DNA from 2 places in the Streptomyces sp. NPDC025651 genome. Region 2 is predicted to be linked to the other one. Evidence: predicted binding sites of a transcription regulator. Region 2 holds the regulator's gene; the other holds the start of a gene.
What was found. The regulator HspR, encoded in region 2, represses chaperone genes until heat shock. The targets are predictions, from matches to a motif close to TTGAGNNNNNNNNNCTCAA.
Positions count from the first base shown of each region.

Region 1: a site for HspR is predicted at 2,981-2,999, ahead of lon (endopeptidase La). Genes of this name have one in related genera too.

Region 1 covers NZ_JBVHLZ010000005.1:288,608-296,849, reverse strand. Annotated here, with positions in the region: gene ACZ4D5_RS20725 (lysozyme) at 1-469, shown strand, start outside; gene lon (endopeptidase La) at 538-2,958, opposite strand; gene ACZ4D5_RS20715 (oxidoreductase) at 3,130-3,996, shown strand; gene ACZ4D5_RS20710 (methyltransferase) at 4,088-5,149, shown strand; gene ACZ4D5_RS20705 (RNA polymerase sigma factor) at 5,434-6,093, shown strand; gene ACZ4D5_RS20700 (zf-HC2 domain-containing protein) at 6,128-7,087, shown strand; gene ACZ4D5_RS20695 (hypothetical protein) at 7,084-7,227, shown strand; gene ACZ4D5_RS20690 (hypothetical protein) at 7,224-7,907, shown strand; gene ACZ4D5_RS20685 (ATP-binding cassette domain-containing protein) at 7,904-8,242, shown strand, end outside.
Region 2 covers NZ_JBVHLZ010000002.1:483,301-491,542, reverse strand. Annotated here, with positions in the region: gene dnaK (molecular chaperone DnaK) at 1-115, shown strand, start outside; gene grpE (nucleotide exchange factor GrpE) at 115-798, shown strand; gene dnaJ (molecular chaperone DnaJ) at 844-2,037, shown strand; gene ACZ4D5_RS10240 (heat shock protein transcriptional repressor HspR) at 2,039-2,488, shown strand; gene ACZ4D5_RS10235 (hypothetical protein) at 2,588-3,103, shown strand; gene ACZ4D5_RS10230 (helix-turn-helix transcriptional regulator) at 3,170-4,144, opposite strand; gene ACZ4D5_RS10225 (helix-turn-helix transcriptional regulator) at 4,413-5,429, opposite strand; partial or broken gene ACZ4D5_RS10220 (helix-turn-helix transcriptional regulator) at 5,426-5,620, opposite strand; gene ACZ4D5_RS10215 (helix-turn-helix transcriptional regulator) at 5,745-6,734, opposite strand; gene ACZ4D5_RS10210 (hypothetical protein) at 7,059-7,415, shown strand; gene ACZ4D5_RS10205 (pyridoxamine 5'-phosphate oxidase family protein) at 7,525-7,971, opposite strand; gene clpB (ATP-dependent chaperone ClpB) at 8,131-8,242, shown strand, end outside.

The sequences.
Region 1 (8,242 bases), on a different contig from region 2:
GGGCATGATCCGCGGCGCGTACCACTTCGCGACGCCGGACACCACGAGCGGCGCCGCGCAGGCGAACTACTTCGTGGACAACGGCGGCGGCTGGTCGCGCGACGGCAAGACGCTGCCGGGCGCGCTGGACATCGAGTGGAACCCGTACGGGGCGGCCTGCTTCGGCAAGTCCCCGTCCGCGATGGTCAGCTGGATCCGTGACTTCCTGAACACCTACAAGGCCCGCACCGGGCGCGACGCGGTCATCTACACCGCCACCAGCTGGTGGAAGCAGTGCACCGGCAATTACAGCGGCTTCGGCGCCAGCAACCCGCTGTGGATCGCCCGGTACAACACCTCCCCGGGCGAACTCCCGGCCGGCTGGGGCTTCCACACGATGTGGCAGTACACCTCCTCGGGGCCGACGGTCGGTGACCACAACAAGTTCAACGGCGCCCTCGACAGGGTGCAGGCGCTCGCCAACGGCTGAGCCGGCGCCTGAGCACACGAACGGCGGCCGCCCCCGTGCCGGGGCGGCCGCCGTTCCCATGAGGGCCGCTACGCGGCGGCCATGACCTTCACCTCGGCCTCCGTGAGGGCCAGTTCGAGCACCTGGCGCACGTCCGTGACCGGGTGCACCTGGAGCTTCTGCAGGATCTCGGCCGGGACGTCGTCGAGGTCCGCCTCGTTCCGCTTCGGGATGATCACCGTGGTGATCCCCGCGCGGTGCGCGGCGAGCAGCTTCTGCTTGACGCCGCCGATCGGCAGGACGCGGCCGGTCAGCGAGATCTCACCGGTCATCGCCACGTCCGTGCGGACCAGACGCCCGCTGAGCAGCGACGCGAGGGCGGTCGTCAGCGTGACGCCCGCGCTCGGCCCGTCCTTGGGCACCGCGCCCGCCGGGAAGTGGATGTGCACGCCCCGGTCCTTCAGGTCGCCGACCGGCAGCTCCAGTTCGGCGCCGTGCGAGCGCAGGAAGCTCAGCGCGATCTGCGCCGACTCCTTCATCACGTCACCGAGCTGACCGGTGAGCGTGAGCCCCGAGGCCCCCGTCTCCGGGTCGGCGAGCGACGCCTCCACGAACAGGACGTCACCGCCCGCCCCGGTGACCGCGAGCCCGGTGGCCACGCCCGGCACCGCGGTGCGCCGCTCGGCCGGGTCCTGGGCGGACTCGGGCACGTGGTGCGGCCGCCCGATGAGCCCGCGCAGGTCCTCGTCCGTCACGGTGAACGGCAGCTCCCGCTCGCCCAGTTCGTGCTGGGCCGCGACCTTGCGGAGCAGTCGCGCCACGGAGCGCTCCAGGTTGCGTACGCCCGCTTCGCGCGTGTACTCGCCGGCGAGCTTGCGCAGCGCGCTCTCGTCGAGGACCACCTCGTCCTTGTCCAGGCCCGCCCGCTCCAGCTGGCGCGGGAGCAGGTGGTCGCGGGCGATGACGACCTTCTCGTCCTCGGTGTAGCCGTCGAGGCGGACGAGCTCCATGCGGTCGAGCAGGGCCTCGGGGATGGCCTCCAGGACGTTCGCCGTGGCGAGGAACACCACGTCGCTCAGGTCGAGTTCGACTTCCAGGTAGTGGTCGCGGAAGGTGTGGTTCTGCGCCGGGTCGAGGACTTCGAGGAGGGCGGCGGCCGGGTCGCCCCGGAAGTCGGAGCCCACCTTGTCGATCTCGTCCAGGAGCACGACCGGGTTCATCGACCCGGCCTCCTTGACGGCCCGCACGATCCGTCCGGGCAGCGCCCCCACGTACGTACGGCGGTGTCCGCGGATCTCCGCCTCGTCGCGTACGCCGCCGAGCGCGACGCGGACGAACTTGCGGCCCATGGCGTGCGCGACGGACTCGCCGAGCGAGGTCTTGCCGACGCCGGGAGGGCCCACCAGGGCGAGGACCGCGCCGCCGCGGCGGCCGCCGACGACGCCGAGACCGCGGTCGGAGCGGCGCTTGCGCACCGCGAGGTACTCGGTGATGCGCTCCTTGACGTCCTGCAGCCCGGAGTGCTCGGCGTCGAGGATCTCCTGGGCGCCCTTGATGTCGTACTCGTCCTCGGTGCGCTCGTTCCAGGGCAGTTCGAGGACGGTGTCCAGCCAGGTCCTGATCCAGGACCCCTCGGGCGACTGGTCGCTCGACCGCTCCAGCTTGTCGACCTCCTTGAGGGCGGCCTCGCGGACCTTCTCGGGCAGGTCGGCGGCCTCGACGCGGGCGCGGTAGTCGTCGGACTCCTCGGCTGCGTCCTTGCCGTCGCCGTTGAGCTCGCGCAGCTCCTTGCGTACGGCGTCCAGCTGGCGCCGCAGCAGGAACTCGCGCTGCTGCTTGTCGACGCCCTCCTGGACGTCCTTGGCGATGGTCTCGGCGACGTCCTGCTCGGCGAGGTGCTCGCGCAGCTGGGCGGTGGCGAGCTTGAGCCGGGCGACCGCGTCCTCGGTCTCCAGGAGCTCGATCTTCTGCTGGGTGGTGAGGAACGGCGAGTAACCGGAGTTGTCGGCGAGCGCGGAGACGTCGTCGATCTGCGTGACACGGTCGACGACCTGCCAGGCGCCGCGCTTCTTCAGCCAGCTGGTGGCGAGCGCCTTGTACTCCTTGACGAGCTCGGTGACGGCGCCCGGCAGCGGGTCCGGCACGGAGTCGTCGATCCTCAGGCCCTCGACCCAGAGGGCCGCGCCGGGCCCGGTGGTGCCGGCGCCGATGCGCACCCGGCCCCGGCCGCGGATGAGGGCGCCCGGGTCGCCGTCGGAGAGGCGTCCGACCTGCTCGACGGTGCCGAGGACGCCGGTCGCGGCGTACGTCCCGTCGATGCGCGGAACAAGCAGCACCTTCGGCTTGCTGTCGCCACTGGACCGCGCGGCGGCCTGTGCGGCCTCCACCGCCGCTCGTACGTCGGCGTCGGACAGGTCGAACGGCACCACCATGCCGGGCAGGACGACCTCGTCGTCGAGCGGCAGCACGGGCAGCGTGAGCGCGGTGTGCGAGGTGGACTCAGCAGCCATGATCTCCCCTTCGGCATTCAAGTTGAGCTGTACCGACTCAATGCTTATGAGTGCCGCAATGTTCCCCACAGCGTGTTCGCTGTGAGCGATCACGGAAAATCGCTGTCCGGCCGGCGGGCGGGACCCCTAGGGTTCCTGGCGGCAATCACGAAGACATCGCAGGTGGGGAGCATGATGACCGAGCAGCGCGACGGGGCGGCCGGCGGCGCGGGCGGCAGGGTCTGGTTCATCACCGGGACCAGCTCCGGCCTGGGGCGGGCGCTGGCGCGCGCCGCGGTCGCGCACGGGGACCGGGTGGTGGCCACCGCCCGGGACGCGAAGGCCGTCGAGGACCTGGTGGCGCTCGCGCCCGACCGGGTCAGGGGCCTGCGCCTGGACGTGACCGACGCGGAGTCGGTGCGGGCCGCGGTCGACGCGGCCGAGCAGGACTTCGGGCGCGTCGACGTCCTCGTGAACAACGCCGCGTACGGGCTCCTCGGCGCCTTCGAGGAGCTGAGCGAGGAGCAGCTGCGCGACAACTTCGAGACCAACGTCTTCGGCGTCATGACGGTCACCCGTGCCGTGCTGCCGCTGATGCGGCGGCGGCGCTCGGGTCACATCGTCCAGATGTCCTCGGTGAACGGTGTGGTGCCGGGCCCCGGAGGCACCGCGTACGTCGGCACGAAGTACGCCCTGGAGGGGATCTCCGCGGCCCTGGCCGCCGAGGTCGGCCACCTCGGCATCCACGTCACGATCGTGGAACCCGGCCCGTTCCGCACGGACTTCGGCGGGCGTTCGCTGCGCTGGGGCACGCCCATGGAGGACTACGCCGAGATCATCGCCCCCGCGCGCCGGGCCATGGAGGCCACGCACGGCCGGCAGCCCGGCGACCCGGACCGCGCCGCCGAGGCGATCGTCGCCGTGGCCGGTCTCGACAAGCCGCCGCTTCGACTGCCGCTGGGGGCCGAGGCGTTCGGCTGGATCCGGTCCCACTTCCAGTCGCGCATCGAGGAGTTGGACGCGGTGGAGGAGCTCGGCTCGGACACGGCCTTCCGCTGACCCCGGCCCGCCGACGACCCGTTCCCCGGCGGGCGTTCCCTTGGGACGGTGGAGGCTCCGCGTTCCACGGAGCTTCCACGGAGGGGATTCCATGGTGGACACACCCGAGTACGGCGGCGCGGGCGGCCAGGACGTGACGGGCCCGCTCATCGAGCTCGCGCTGGGGCACCTCCTCTCGGCGGCGCTGCGCACGGCCGCGCGCTGCCGGATGGCCGACCATCTGGCGTCGGGCCCGCGCACCGCCGAGGAGTTGGCCGACCTCACCGACACGGACGCCGGGCATCTGCGCCGCGTCCTGCGCTACCTCGCCACGCGCGGCGTCTTCCGCGAGGACGGTGCGGGCGCGTTCCGGCTCACGCCGCTCGGGGACGCGCTGCGCACGGACGTGCCGCACTCGCAGCACGCGGCGGTCCTGATGCTGACCGACCCCACGTTCCTGCGGACCTCGCAGGCCCTGGAGGAGACGGTGCGCAAGGCGGGGCCGTCCTTCGAGCGGCTCTTCGGCCGTCCCTTCTTCGCGCACCTGGCCGACGACCCGGAGCTGCGGGAGCTGTTCGACAGCGGGATGACGTCGCTGTCGGGGCCGGTCGACGCGGTGGTCGCGGGCACGTACCCCTTCCCGGAGAAGGGCACCGTGGTGGACGTCGGCGGCGGCCGGGGCGGGCTGCTGCGCGCGGTGCTGCGGGGGCGTCCCGGCCTGACGGGCCTGCTCTTCGACCAGACTCCCGCGGTCAGTACGCACGTCCTGGCCGGGGACGACGAGGTGCGGGGCAGGTGGCGGGCGGAGTCCGGCGACTTCTTCGAGGAGGTCCCGGAGGGCGGCGACGTGTACATCCTCAAACACGTCCTGCACGACTGGCCCGACCCTGCGTGCGTACGGATTCTGCGCAACGTCCGCGCGGTGATGCGGCCGGAGGCGCGGCTCCTGATCGTGGAGTCCGTCCTCCCCGCGGGCAACGACCCGCACCCCGGCAAGACCCTGGCGGTGGCGATGGCGGCGGTGATCGACGGCCGCGAGCGGACCGAGCGGGAGTTCAGGTCCCTGCTCGCGGAGTCCGGCCTGACCCTGGCCCGAACCCTCCCGACGGCTTCGTTCCCCTCAATCATGGAGGCGACGGCGACGACGGCGACGGCGAAGACCTGGTCGGCCTGATCCGCCGGTCGACTGTGGCCGATCGCGCCGTTCCCCGCCCCCCCCTCCGGGGCCCCGAGGCACGTCCCGTGGGGCAAGTCCCGTAAGGGGCTCGGGGAGCCGCGCGATCAGCCACGACGAACCCGCAGCGGCCCCCACCCCCGCCGGAGCCGGACCCCCGCGCCCCCACACGCCCCCCACCTGCGCCTTCCAGCCCCACGGAACCAACCCAGAGCATGCAACCGATAGCGGAGCGTCACCGCGGCCGGGAGGCCGTGGACCGCGAACCAAGCAATCGGGGCACCATGACGTCAACTCCGGCCCATGAGGCGGGACATCCGGCCGGCGCGGCAGGCCGATCCTCGTACGACGCACGGCTCATCCAGGCCCTCGGCGCGGGCGACACCCACGCGCTGCGGGAGCTGATGGCGCGCAACAGCCCCTGGCTCCAGGCCCGGCTGCTCAACCGGCGCGTCGCCCTGCACATCGTCGACGACGTGCTGCAGGAGACCTTCATCGCCGTGCACCACGGCGCGCACACCTTCCGGGACGCCAACGCCCGCGGCTGGCTGTGGACGATCGCGCAGCGCAAGCTCGTCGACCAACTCCGGTGCAGGGGGCGGCAGGACGCCCTCACGGAGCGCGAGAAGGCGCGGGCCGGGCAGGAGCGGCCGCTCGTCGTGCCGTCCGCCGAGGACACCGCGCTCGCCTCCACGCTCGTCGGCACGTCCGTCGGCGACGCCCTCGCGATGCTGTCGGACGAGGCCCGCCAGGTCCTGACGCTGCGGTACATCGACGGCTTCAGCGTGCGCGAGACGGCCACGCGGCTCGGCGTGTCCGAAGGCACCGTCAAGAGCAGGGCGAGCCGCGGCCGCGAGGAACTCCGCGTCAGGCTCGGCGTATCGGACGCCGCACGCGCTTGTGGGGGTGACGATGCGGAACCGATCCGCGGCCTCGGCCGATAGCCCTGACACGGAACCGAAGGAACCGGGAACCGCGATGACCTCACCCCCCGCCGCCCCGCCACCGCCACAGGCCCCCTGCCTGCCGCGCAGCTGGCTGTCCCGCTACGCGCTCGGCACCCTCCCCGACGCGGCCCTGTACGCCGCCGAGGAACACCTGGACGACTGCGACCGCTGCACCGGCCTCGTCGTGCACGACGTACGCCAGGGCCCGAACGGGGCGCGGCTGGACGGGGTGCACGCGCGCGTGCTCGCGACGGTCGCCGACGAGCGGGCGAGACCCTCCCTCGACGGCCGCTTCCCCGGCAGCCGCTCTCTCGGCAGCCCGTTCCCCGGCGGCCGCGCCCTCGCCGCCCTGCGGGCCGCCCCCGCGCTGCGCTGGTCGTGGGCGGGCGCGCTGCTCGCCGTCTGTGCGGCGGGCGTCACCCTCGCCCAGCTGGCGGAGTCCCGCGAGCTCGGCACCGACGGCCTGCTCCCGCTGCTCCTGATGTGCGCCCCGCTCCTGCCGCTCCTCGGCGTCGCGATGAGCTACGGCCCGCAGGCCGACCCCTTCCACGAAGTGGCGGCGGTGACGCCGTCGGGCGGTCTGAAGCTGCTCCTGTGGCGGTCGGGCCAGGTCCTCGCGGTCTGCCTGCCGCTGCTGACGCTCACCGGCCTCCTGCTGCCCAGCGGCGACGGCGCGCTGAACGCCGCGGCCTGGCTGCTGCCCGCCCTCGGGATGTCTCTGGCGACGCTGGCCCTGGGCTCCTGGATGGGCTGCGGGCCCGCGGCACTGGCGACGGGCGGCGCCTGGCTGCTCGCGGTGGGCGTACCGCTGACCGGCCGCCTGGCCGTGCGCGAGGAACTGCGCCCTCCCTTCGGAGAGGCGGCCCAGGACGCCCTGCGCCCCCTCATGGACACGCTGGCGCAGGGCGGTTGGGCCGCGGGGGCCCTGGCGTGCTGCGGGGTCCTCTACGCGCGACGGCGGTCGTTCGACGGGGCGGGGGCACGGCGGTGAGCGCGGCCTCGCCCCGTCGCCCCCTGCGGGCCGCCCCCGCGCCGGACTGGTCATCGGCGGGCACGCTGCTCGCCGTCTGCACGGCGGACATCACCCTCGCCCAGCCGACGGAGTCCCGCGAGCAAGGGGCGCGGCGGTGAGGGCGGCCTCGCGCCACGCCCGCACGGTCGGCGCGAAGGCCGCGGGGCTCCGCCGCCGCGCACGGGTCAGTCCTCTGGTGACGGAGCTGCGGCGCGGCCCCGCCGCGAAGCTGTTCTGCGTCGCCGTCCTGTGGTCCTGCGCCGTCCACGCGCTCGGCGCCGAGCACGGCGAGGTGTCCGCGTCCGCCGTGGCGCCCGCCCTGTCGGTGTTCGCCCTGTGCGCCGGATGGCACGGGTCCCGGGAACGGCGGTGCCGCACCGCGTGGTTGCGGCACACCTCGGTCCGCTCATCCGTCCACCGCGTCCTGCTCGGCGCCCTGCCCGCCGTGTTCTGGCCCTGCGCGGCCGCGCTGCCCCTGCTCCGGAACGACTACGGCCCCGGCCTGATCCCCACCCTCTCGCGGGACGAGACCGTCGACGCCCTGTTCACCACGGCAAGCTTCGCGAACCTCGCGGCACTGGCGGGCCTGGCCGCCTTCGTCCTGGGCCGCTGGTTCCCCTTCCGCCTGGTCGCCCCCGCGCTGGCCGTGGGCGGCTTCCTCCTCGCGGCGCTCCTGCCGGTCTTCATGCTGTCCGGCGAAGCGGCCCCGCCACCCCCGCGACCGGCCCGGCCGGCCGCCGTCCCCCCGGCCGTCGAGCCCGGGGACCCGTCCCCCTCCCCCAAGGAGCCCACCCCGTGATCACCGCCCGCGGCCTGACCGTCCGGCACCGGCGCCGTACCGCCGTCGACGGCATCGATCTGCGGCTGCCCACCGGCGTGCACGGCCTGCTCGGTCCGAACGGCGCGGGCAAGACGTCCCTGATCCGGGTCCTCGCCACCGCCGCGGAGCCCTCCGCGGGCCGGCTCACCCTGCTCGGCGAGGACCCCTCGCACTACGCGGGCCTGCTCGCCGTACGCCGCCGCCTCGGCTATCTGCCCCAGGAGTTCGGCGTGTACCGGCACTTCACGACCCGTGAGTTCCTCGGCTACACGGCCTGGCTCAAGGACGTCCCCGCCCGCGACGTCCCCGCCGCC
Region 2 (8,242 bases):
CGAGGGCGCTGCCCCGGGCGGCGAGGCCCCGAACATGTCCAAGGACGACGACGTCGTCGACGCCGAGATCGTCGACGACGAGAAGCCCGGTGACGCGAAGGGCGGCGCCGCCTGATGACCGAGGAGACCCCGGGCCTCGGCGAGAACGCCGAGAACCCCGACGTCCCCTCCGGCGCCACCCCTGATGACGCGGCGCCGAAGGCCGCCGAGCCCTCCTCCGAGGAGGGCCCGGCGGCCCCGGCCGGGGACGCAGCGAAGACAGCGGGCCTGACCGCCCAGCTGGACCAGGCACAGAAGGCGCTCAGCGAGCGCACCGCCGACCTCCAGCGGCTGCAGGCCGAGTACCAGAACTACCGCCGCCGCGTGGAGCGGGACAAGGTGACGGTGAAGGAGATCGCCTCGGCGAACCTCCTCTCCGAGCTCCTCCCGACCCTCGACGACATCGGCCGCGCGCGTGAGCACGGCGAGCTGGTGGGCGGCTTCAAGTCGGTGGCCGAGTCCCTGGAGACGGTCGTCGCGAAGCTGGGGCTGCAGCAGTTCGGCAAGGAGGGCGAGCCCTTCGACCCGACGATCCACGAAGCCCTGATGCACAGCTACGCACCGGACGTCACCGAGACGACGTGCGTCGCGATCCTGCAGCCGGGGTATCGGATCGGCGAGCGCACCATCCGCCCCGCGCGGGTGGCCGTGGCCGAGCCGCAGCCGGGCGCGCAGACCGTCAAGGGTGAGACTGCCGAGGGGGCCGACGAGTCGGCCGAGGCGGCGGACAAGGACAGCGGTGGCCCGGACGAGGGCTGACGTTGTACCTGACGCCGCACTGACGAGAGAGGAGGGACGTCGGGGATGAGCACCAAGGACTTCATCGAGAAGGACTACTACAAGGTCCTCGGCGTCCCCAAGGACGCCACCGAAGCCGAGATCAAGAAGGCGTACCGGAAGCTCGCCCGCGAGAACCACCCGGACGCCAACAAGGGCAACGCCAAGGCGGAGGAGCGCTTCAAGGAGATCTCCGAGGCGAACGACGTCCTCGGCGACCCCAAGAAGCGCAAGGAGTACGACGAGGCGCGTGCTCTCTTCGGCAACGGCGGATTCCGTCAGGGCCCCGCAGGCGCCGGCGGCTCGTTCAACTTCGACCTGGGCGACCTCTTCGGAGGCGGCGGCCCGGGTGGCGGTGGAGCGGGCGCCGGCGGCTTCGGGGGCGGTCTCGGTGACGTCTTCGGGGGCCTGTTCAACCGCGGCGGCGCGGGTGCCGGATCCGGCACGCGTACGCAGCCGAGGCGCGGCCAGGACATCGAGTCCGAGGTCACGCTGAGCTTCACGGAGGCGGTGGACGGCGCGACGGTGCCGCTCCGCATGTCCTCCCAGGCGCCCTGCAAGGCGTGCTCCGGCACCGGCGACAAGAACGGCACGCCGCGCGTGTGCCCGACCTGCGTCGGCACGGGGCAGGTCTCGCGGGGCGGTGGCGGAGGGTTCTCCCTCACCGACCCGTGCGTGGACTGCAAGGGCCGTGGGCTCATCGCCCAGGACCCGTGCGAGGTCTGCAAGGGCTCGGGCCGCGCGAAGTCGTCCCGCACGATGCAGGTGCGGATCCCGGCGGGCGTCTCGGACGGCCAGCGGATCCGGCTGCGCGGCAAGGGCGGCCCCGGCGAGCGCGGCGGCCCGGCCGGCGACCTGTACGTGGTCGTGCACGTCGACGCCCACCCGGTCTTCGGCCGCAAGGGCGACAACCTCACGGTCACGGTGCCGGTCACGTTCGCGGAGGCGGCGCTGGGCGGCGAGGTCAAGGTCCCGACGCTCGGCGGACCCGCCGTCACCCTGAAGCTGCCGCCCGGCACGCCGAACGGCCGCACCATGCGGGCGCGCGGCAAGGGCGCGGTCCGCAAGGACGGCACGCGGGGCGACCTGCTCGTGACGGTGGAGGTGTCGGTCCCGACGTCTCTGTCCGACACGGCGAAGGAAGCCCTGGAGTCCTACCGCGAGGCGACTGCGGGCGACGACCCGCGGGCAGAACTGTTCCAGGCCGCGAAGGGAGCATGAGATGGACGGCCGTCGTCGAAATCCGTATCAACTCACCGACGAGACGCCGGTGTACGTCATCTCGGTGGCCGCCCAGCTGAGCGGCCTCCACCCGCAGACCCTGCGGCAGTACGACCGCCTCGGCCTGGTCTCGCCCGACCGCACGGCCGGGCGCGGCCGCCGCTACTCCGCCCGCGACATCGAACTGCTTCGCACGGTGCAGCAGTTGTCGCAGGAGGAGGGCATCAACCTCGCAGGCATCAAGCGCATCATCGAGCTGGAGAACCAGGTCGCGGCGCTTCAGTCGCGTGTCGCGGAGCTCTCCGCGGCCGTGGAGGGAGCCGCCGCCGCCATGCAGCAACGTGAAGCGGCGGTGCACGCCTCGTACCGCCGCGACCTCGTCCCCTACCAGGACGTGCAGCAGGCGAGCGCGCTGGTGGTGTGGCGGCCCAAGAGGTCGCAGGAGCAGTAGGTTTCGGAGCCTGAGTAATCTGATACAGGGCCGGGAGGCGACAGCCTCCCGGCCCTGAGTCGGTATGTGGGCGTGTGGGTACGGGGAGTTGAGCTGACCATGGCCATGGTGGGGCTGTTCTGGATCGCCGAGGGCGACGTCTACGTGGGCGCGAAGCCCTCCGGGCTGGCCGCGGGGGTGCGCCTGACGCCGGAGGGCGTGGTGGCCCTCGGCGACAGGCAGTCCGGGGTCTGGCCGTGGGAGGACGTCCATGGCCTCACGGTCGACGACGTCCCGGTGAAGTCCCTGAAGCGGCACGTGGGCGCGGCGGTCGACATGGTCCTCACGGCGGGCCTCGGCGGCGGCGACGAGGCGCCGACGATGACGGTCCGTATCACGGGCTCCGACGGCGAGGACACCGAACTGACGGCGTACACGGCGGCCGCGATCGGCTACTCCCAGAGGGAGTACGACCTCTCCCGGGCCCTCCTGAACCGCCTCACGGAAGGCGCGGGCACGCTCCTGACCACCCTCTCCGCGATGTCGGCCTGGGGCCGCCGCCACGAGGGCGGCACACCGCGCGCGGCCGAGCGGGAGACGCTGCTGCGGGAGTGGGCCGAGGGGGACGGGGGCTGAGGGCGGGCCTTCGCCTGCGGTGGTGGCCTTGCCCTGTGACTTGTCGCGGGCGCCGGACGTCTCGGGTCAGGGTCTGTTGTCCAGGATTCCGGACTGGCTGATGAGGTAGCCGAGTTGGGCGCGGCTCTCGCTGCCGAGGGTGGTGGCGAGTTTGGCGATGTGGACCCGGGCCGTCCGGATGTTCATGCCGAGGCGGTCGGCTATCTCGGCGTCGGTGAGGCCCTCGACCAGGAGGTTGGCGATGGCGCGCTGGCGCGGTGTGATGCCGCCCTCCGAGGGCTGGGGGGCGGCGAGCGGCCACATGGGGGTCGCCAGGCGCCACAGCCGCCAGAAGGTGGTGGCGAAGTACTCGACGAGCGCCGGGTGGCGCAGTTCGAGGGCGACGCTGCGGTCCTTGCTCGCGGGGATGAAGGCCACGGTCCGGTCGAAGACGAAGAGGCGCTCGGTGACCTCGTCGAGGGTGCGGGCCTCGGCGTCGCCGTCCAGCTGCTCGAAGTAGGCGAGCACGGGCAGGGAATGGCGCGTCGTGTGCTGGTAGAGGGTCCTCATCCGGCAACCCCGGCTGAGGATCGCCTGGTCCCGGGGAAAAGCTTCGGCCAACGTTTCGGGCGGCCGGGTGCCGCCGGGCTGGACGGCGAGGAACTCCTCCGTCACGTCCTGCATGGCGCGGTCGATGGCCGAGTTGATGCGCTCCAGGCCGTCGAGGACGGTGATCGTGGGGGTGTCCGTGGCGGACGACAGCTGGGCGTCCAGGGCGATGAGCGGCTCGAACGCCGCGGTGAGCCGCTCTTCGCGGCGCCGCTGGTCGGAGATCCGGTCCTCGATGGTGCGGAGCAGGAGGGGGAGGGCGGCGGCGGGGGCGGTGGGAAGCAGCCACCGCATGTCGTCGATGTCGGGGTGGAGCAGGCCGAAGTCGATCAGGCAAGGGGCGTGTTCCGCGTCCTTGCTGTGGATCCGGCCTTCGCGGAGGGCACGGGCGTACACGCCGGACCCTTCCTCGCAGAGTTCCTCCACTCCATGTGGCGCATGTTCCTTGACCATATGCGCTCCCTCCCGGTAGGTGAAGCGCGGCGATTCTATGCAGGGGCCACCTAGGCGGGGCGTCGGCCGTGATTGAAGTGTCCACTTCTCGTGGTAGGGATTTGGTCGGTTCCGGCCGGGAATGCCCGACTGTCGCCGGGGTGGTGGAACGGTCTGATGCCTGTCCTGACAGGGTGGGTGGCGAATTCCGCACCCTGCGCTCTTGCGCGTTCCGCTGCCCACGTTTTGGCCGAACCGCCGCGATCACGACCGTGGGGATCCGGCCGCCCTACGAGGCGGACGAGGCGCACGAGGCGGATGGATCGAGGATTCCGGACTGCCCGATGAGGTAGCCGAGTTGTGCGCGGCTCTCGCTGCCGAGGGTGGAGGCGAGTTTGGCGATGTGGACGCGGGCGGTGCGGACGTTCATGCCGAGGCGGTCGGCCACTTCGGCGTCGGTGAGGCCTTCGACGAGGAGGCCGGCGATGGCGTGCTGGCGGGCGGTGATGCCGTTCGCGGACGGGAGTTGCATGGTGCGCGGGTAGATGGGGACCGCGAGGCGCCAGAGCCGTTCGAAGGTCGTGACGAAGTACTCGACGAGGGCCGGGTGGCGTATCTCCAGCGCGATGCTGCGGTCCTTGTTCACGGGGATGACGGCCACGGTCCGGTCGAAGACGAAGAGGCGCTCGGGAACCTCGTCCAGCGTGCGGACCTCGGCGTCGCCCTTGAGCTCCTCGTACTGGGCGAGCATGGGCAGCGAGTGCCGTGAGGTGTGCTGGCACAGCGTCCGCAGACTGCCGCCGCGGGCCAGGAAGCCGCGCGCTTCGTCGAGGGACTGGGCGAGGAGGGGGGTGGGCCGGACCCCGCCCGGCTGGATGGAGAGTACCTCCCGACTGGTCTCGGTCAGGGCCCGGCCGAGGGCTTCCTGGATCCGGGGAAGCCCGTCGAGCAGGGTGATGGCGGAGATCCCTTCCGGGGACACGGCGGCCGAGGCCGGCGACGGCGTCGGGGAGAGCGCCATGAGCGGCTCGAACGCGGTGGTGAGCAGGGCCTCGCGGCGGACCTCCTGTGTGATCCGCTCCTGGATTGCTTCACGGAGCCGGGGCAGGGCGATCGACGGGGCGGTGGGGAGCAGCCAGTGCGGGTCCTCCGTGTCCGGCCGCAGCAGCGCGAAGTCGACCAGGCACGGAGCCTGTTCGGCATCCTGGCGCGGCACACGGCTCTCCCGGAGGGCGCGGGCGTACAGCGCCGATCCCGCCTCGCACAGTTCGTCGGGTCCATGGGGGCGATGCATCTCTTTGGTCACGTCATACGGTCCTGGTCGAGAATCCCGGACTGAGCGATGAGGCAGCCGAGTCGGGCGCGGCTTTCGCTGCCGGGAGTCGTGGCGAGTTTGGCGGTGTGGACGCGGGCGGTGCGGACGTTCATGCCGAGGCGGTCGGCCGTCTCCTTGTCGGTGAGGCCTTCGACGAGGAGGCCGGCGATGGCGTGCCGGCGACGAGGCACGGCGGCGGTTCGGCATCCTTGCGAGGTGTGCGGCTCTCGCGAAGGGCGCGGGCGTACGGCGTCGAGGCGGACTCGCGGAGCTCGTCGGGTCCGTGGGAACGGCGGGGTTCCGCGGTCACTTGGGGCGGTCCTGGTCGAGGATCCCCGACTGGGCGATGAGATAGCCGAGTTGGGCCCGGCTTCCGCTGCCCAGGGCCGCGGCGATCTTGGCGATGTGGGCGCGGCAGGTCCGGACGTTCATGCCGAGCCGCCGGGCGATGGCCTCGTCGACGTGGCCCTCGATGAGGAGCCGGGCTATGGAGCGTTGGACGCCGGTGATGCCGTCGGGTGCGATGTCGTACGGGACTTCTTCGGTCAACGGGACAGCGCGCTCCCAGAGTTGTTCGAAGACCTTGCTGAGGTACTCGACCAGGCCGGGGTGACGCAGTTCGAGGGCCACCCGCCGGTCGTCGCTGGCGGGAATGAAGGCGACGGTCCGGTCGAATATGATCAAGCGCTCGATGAGCTCTTCGAGCGTGCGGACCTGTACCTTGCCGCCCGAGATGCGGTCCACATAGGCCAGCGTTCCCTGGCTGTGTCGTGCGGTGTGCTGGTAGAGCGTGCGAATGCTGACACCACGGTCCGTCAACGGCCGGTCCCGCTCCAGGGCCTGGTTCAGGGCGTCCACGGGGCGCCCGCCCCCGGGCTGGATGGTCAGAACGGATGTGGTGCACTCGGAGGTGGCTGAATTTAGCGCCGCGTTGATCCGGTCGAACCCCTCAAGCACGGTGATCGCGTGAATGTTTGCCGGGCTCTGCGTGCTGATGGCGACAAACTGCTCGAAGGAGTCGGTGAGCTCGATGGCCAGCCGCCTCCGGTCCTGGATCTCGCGTTCCAACGGGTGCAGTCGTTGCGCGAGCGCGACCGACGGCGGCACAGGTCGGAGCCAGTTGGCGTCGTCGGGATCAGGGTGGAGCAGGGCGAACTCCACCAGACAAGGCGCGAGTTCCACTTCGACACGATTGATGCGGCCCGAACGCAGCGCACTGGCGTAAAGGCGTGCCCCCTCGTCGCACAGCTCAGTGACAGCATGGGGATGTGTCGGTTGTGAGTTGATTGTGGTCATATCTCCACCCCCCAGGGTCCTGAACGTGCAAGAACATGATGCATCGCTCCTGTGGCGCTGACATGCCTGAATGAGCCATCGTCTTCATGGCCGGGGGAGAAGAATCCATCAAGTGAGGACGAAGCCGACTATGCGCGTGAGAATACTTGGCTCAGTGCTTGCCGCAGTCTTCTCTGCCGCTGTGGCCCTCGGTGCCCTTAGTGGCGCGAGCTCTGGCAGCGGAAGTTCCGAGGTGGCGGGCGGTACGGACACTGGTTGGACCAGTGTGGGTGCGGCCCCGGCAGCGGACACGGGTTGGACCGTCGGACCGAAGGGCGGCCAGGCATGAGCACCCCTCCCGACGACCGCACGTTCCGCCGAGAAATGGCCACCGCCTACCGCTCCGGTTGGCATTTCATCGATCTCGTGACCGCGATCCCCCACCGCGGCGACTCGTTGATGGTGACCCTGCTCGGCGAGCCGATCGTCGTCACCCGTGACGACGAGGAGGAGATCCGGGCCTACCGGTGCCTGCGCAGGCCCCGAGGCGCGCCGCAGCCCGTGCGGTGTGCCATCCGGTACGGGATGGTCTTCGTCAATCTCGACCGGCGCGACCACCAGGTGGTCGGACAGCAGGAGCAGCAGGACCCGGGCGCCATGAGCGCCACGGACAACATCACAGCCACCCCCCGCAGTGCCTGACGCGATTCCCCCGTCGTTGTAAATCGCGCAGGTGCTTCCCCCAGCAGCGGCGCCACCGTGGACCTGAACACGGTGGCGCCGCTGTGGTGTGCGGACGGGGTCGCCGCCCCTACGCCTTGCCCAGCGCCCGCGTCACCGTGATCTCGATCAGGACCCGGTCCGGGTTCGGTGAGGGGCGCCTCTCGTAGCGCTCCTCGTAGCGCCGCTCCGCCTCGTCTATCTCCGCCGGGTCCGTCTTGATCGTCGCCCGGCCCTCCAGCGTCGCCCAGCGCCGGCCCGCGAACTGGCACACCGCCACCCGCGCCCCCGGCCCGTCCACGCCCGCCGCCGCGAGGACGTGCGCGACCTTCCGGCTCGTCTTGCGCGCGAGCACCCGGGCGACCCCCGCCTCCGGGTCGTACGTCACGCCGACCGGCACCACGTGCGGGGTCCCGTCGGGGCGCAGCGTCGTCAAGGTGCACAGGTGCCGTTCGCGCCAGAAGCTGAGGTAAGGCTCCGGCGGGTCGCGCGGGTCGATCCGAGGGGGCCGGGGGGTGGCCGAGGTGTTCGGGGTCATGGCCCGGAACATAGCCGCCCGGCCTTCCGGCTTCCTCCTTGAGTGGAATAGACTCAACTTTGTGTACGTTGGTTAAGTCAGGACGTCGTAGTCGGGACGTAGCCGTGACCGGGGCGTAGCCGGGGCATGGGCAGGACACCGTAGGGAGGACAAGCGCACGTGGATGCCGAGCTGACCAACAGGAGCCGGGACGCGATCAACGCGGCCACCAGCAGGGCCGTGCAGGACGGGCATGCCGATCTGACACCCGCGCACCTGCTGCTCGCACTGC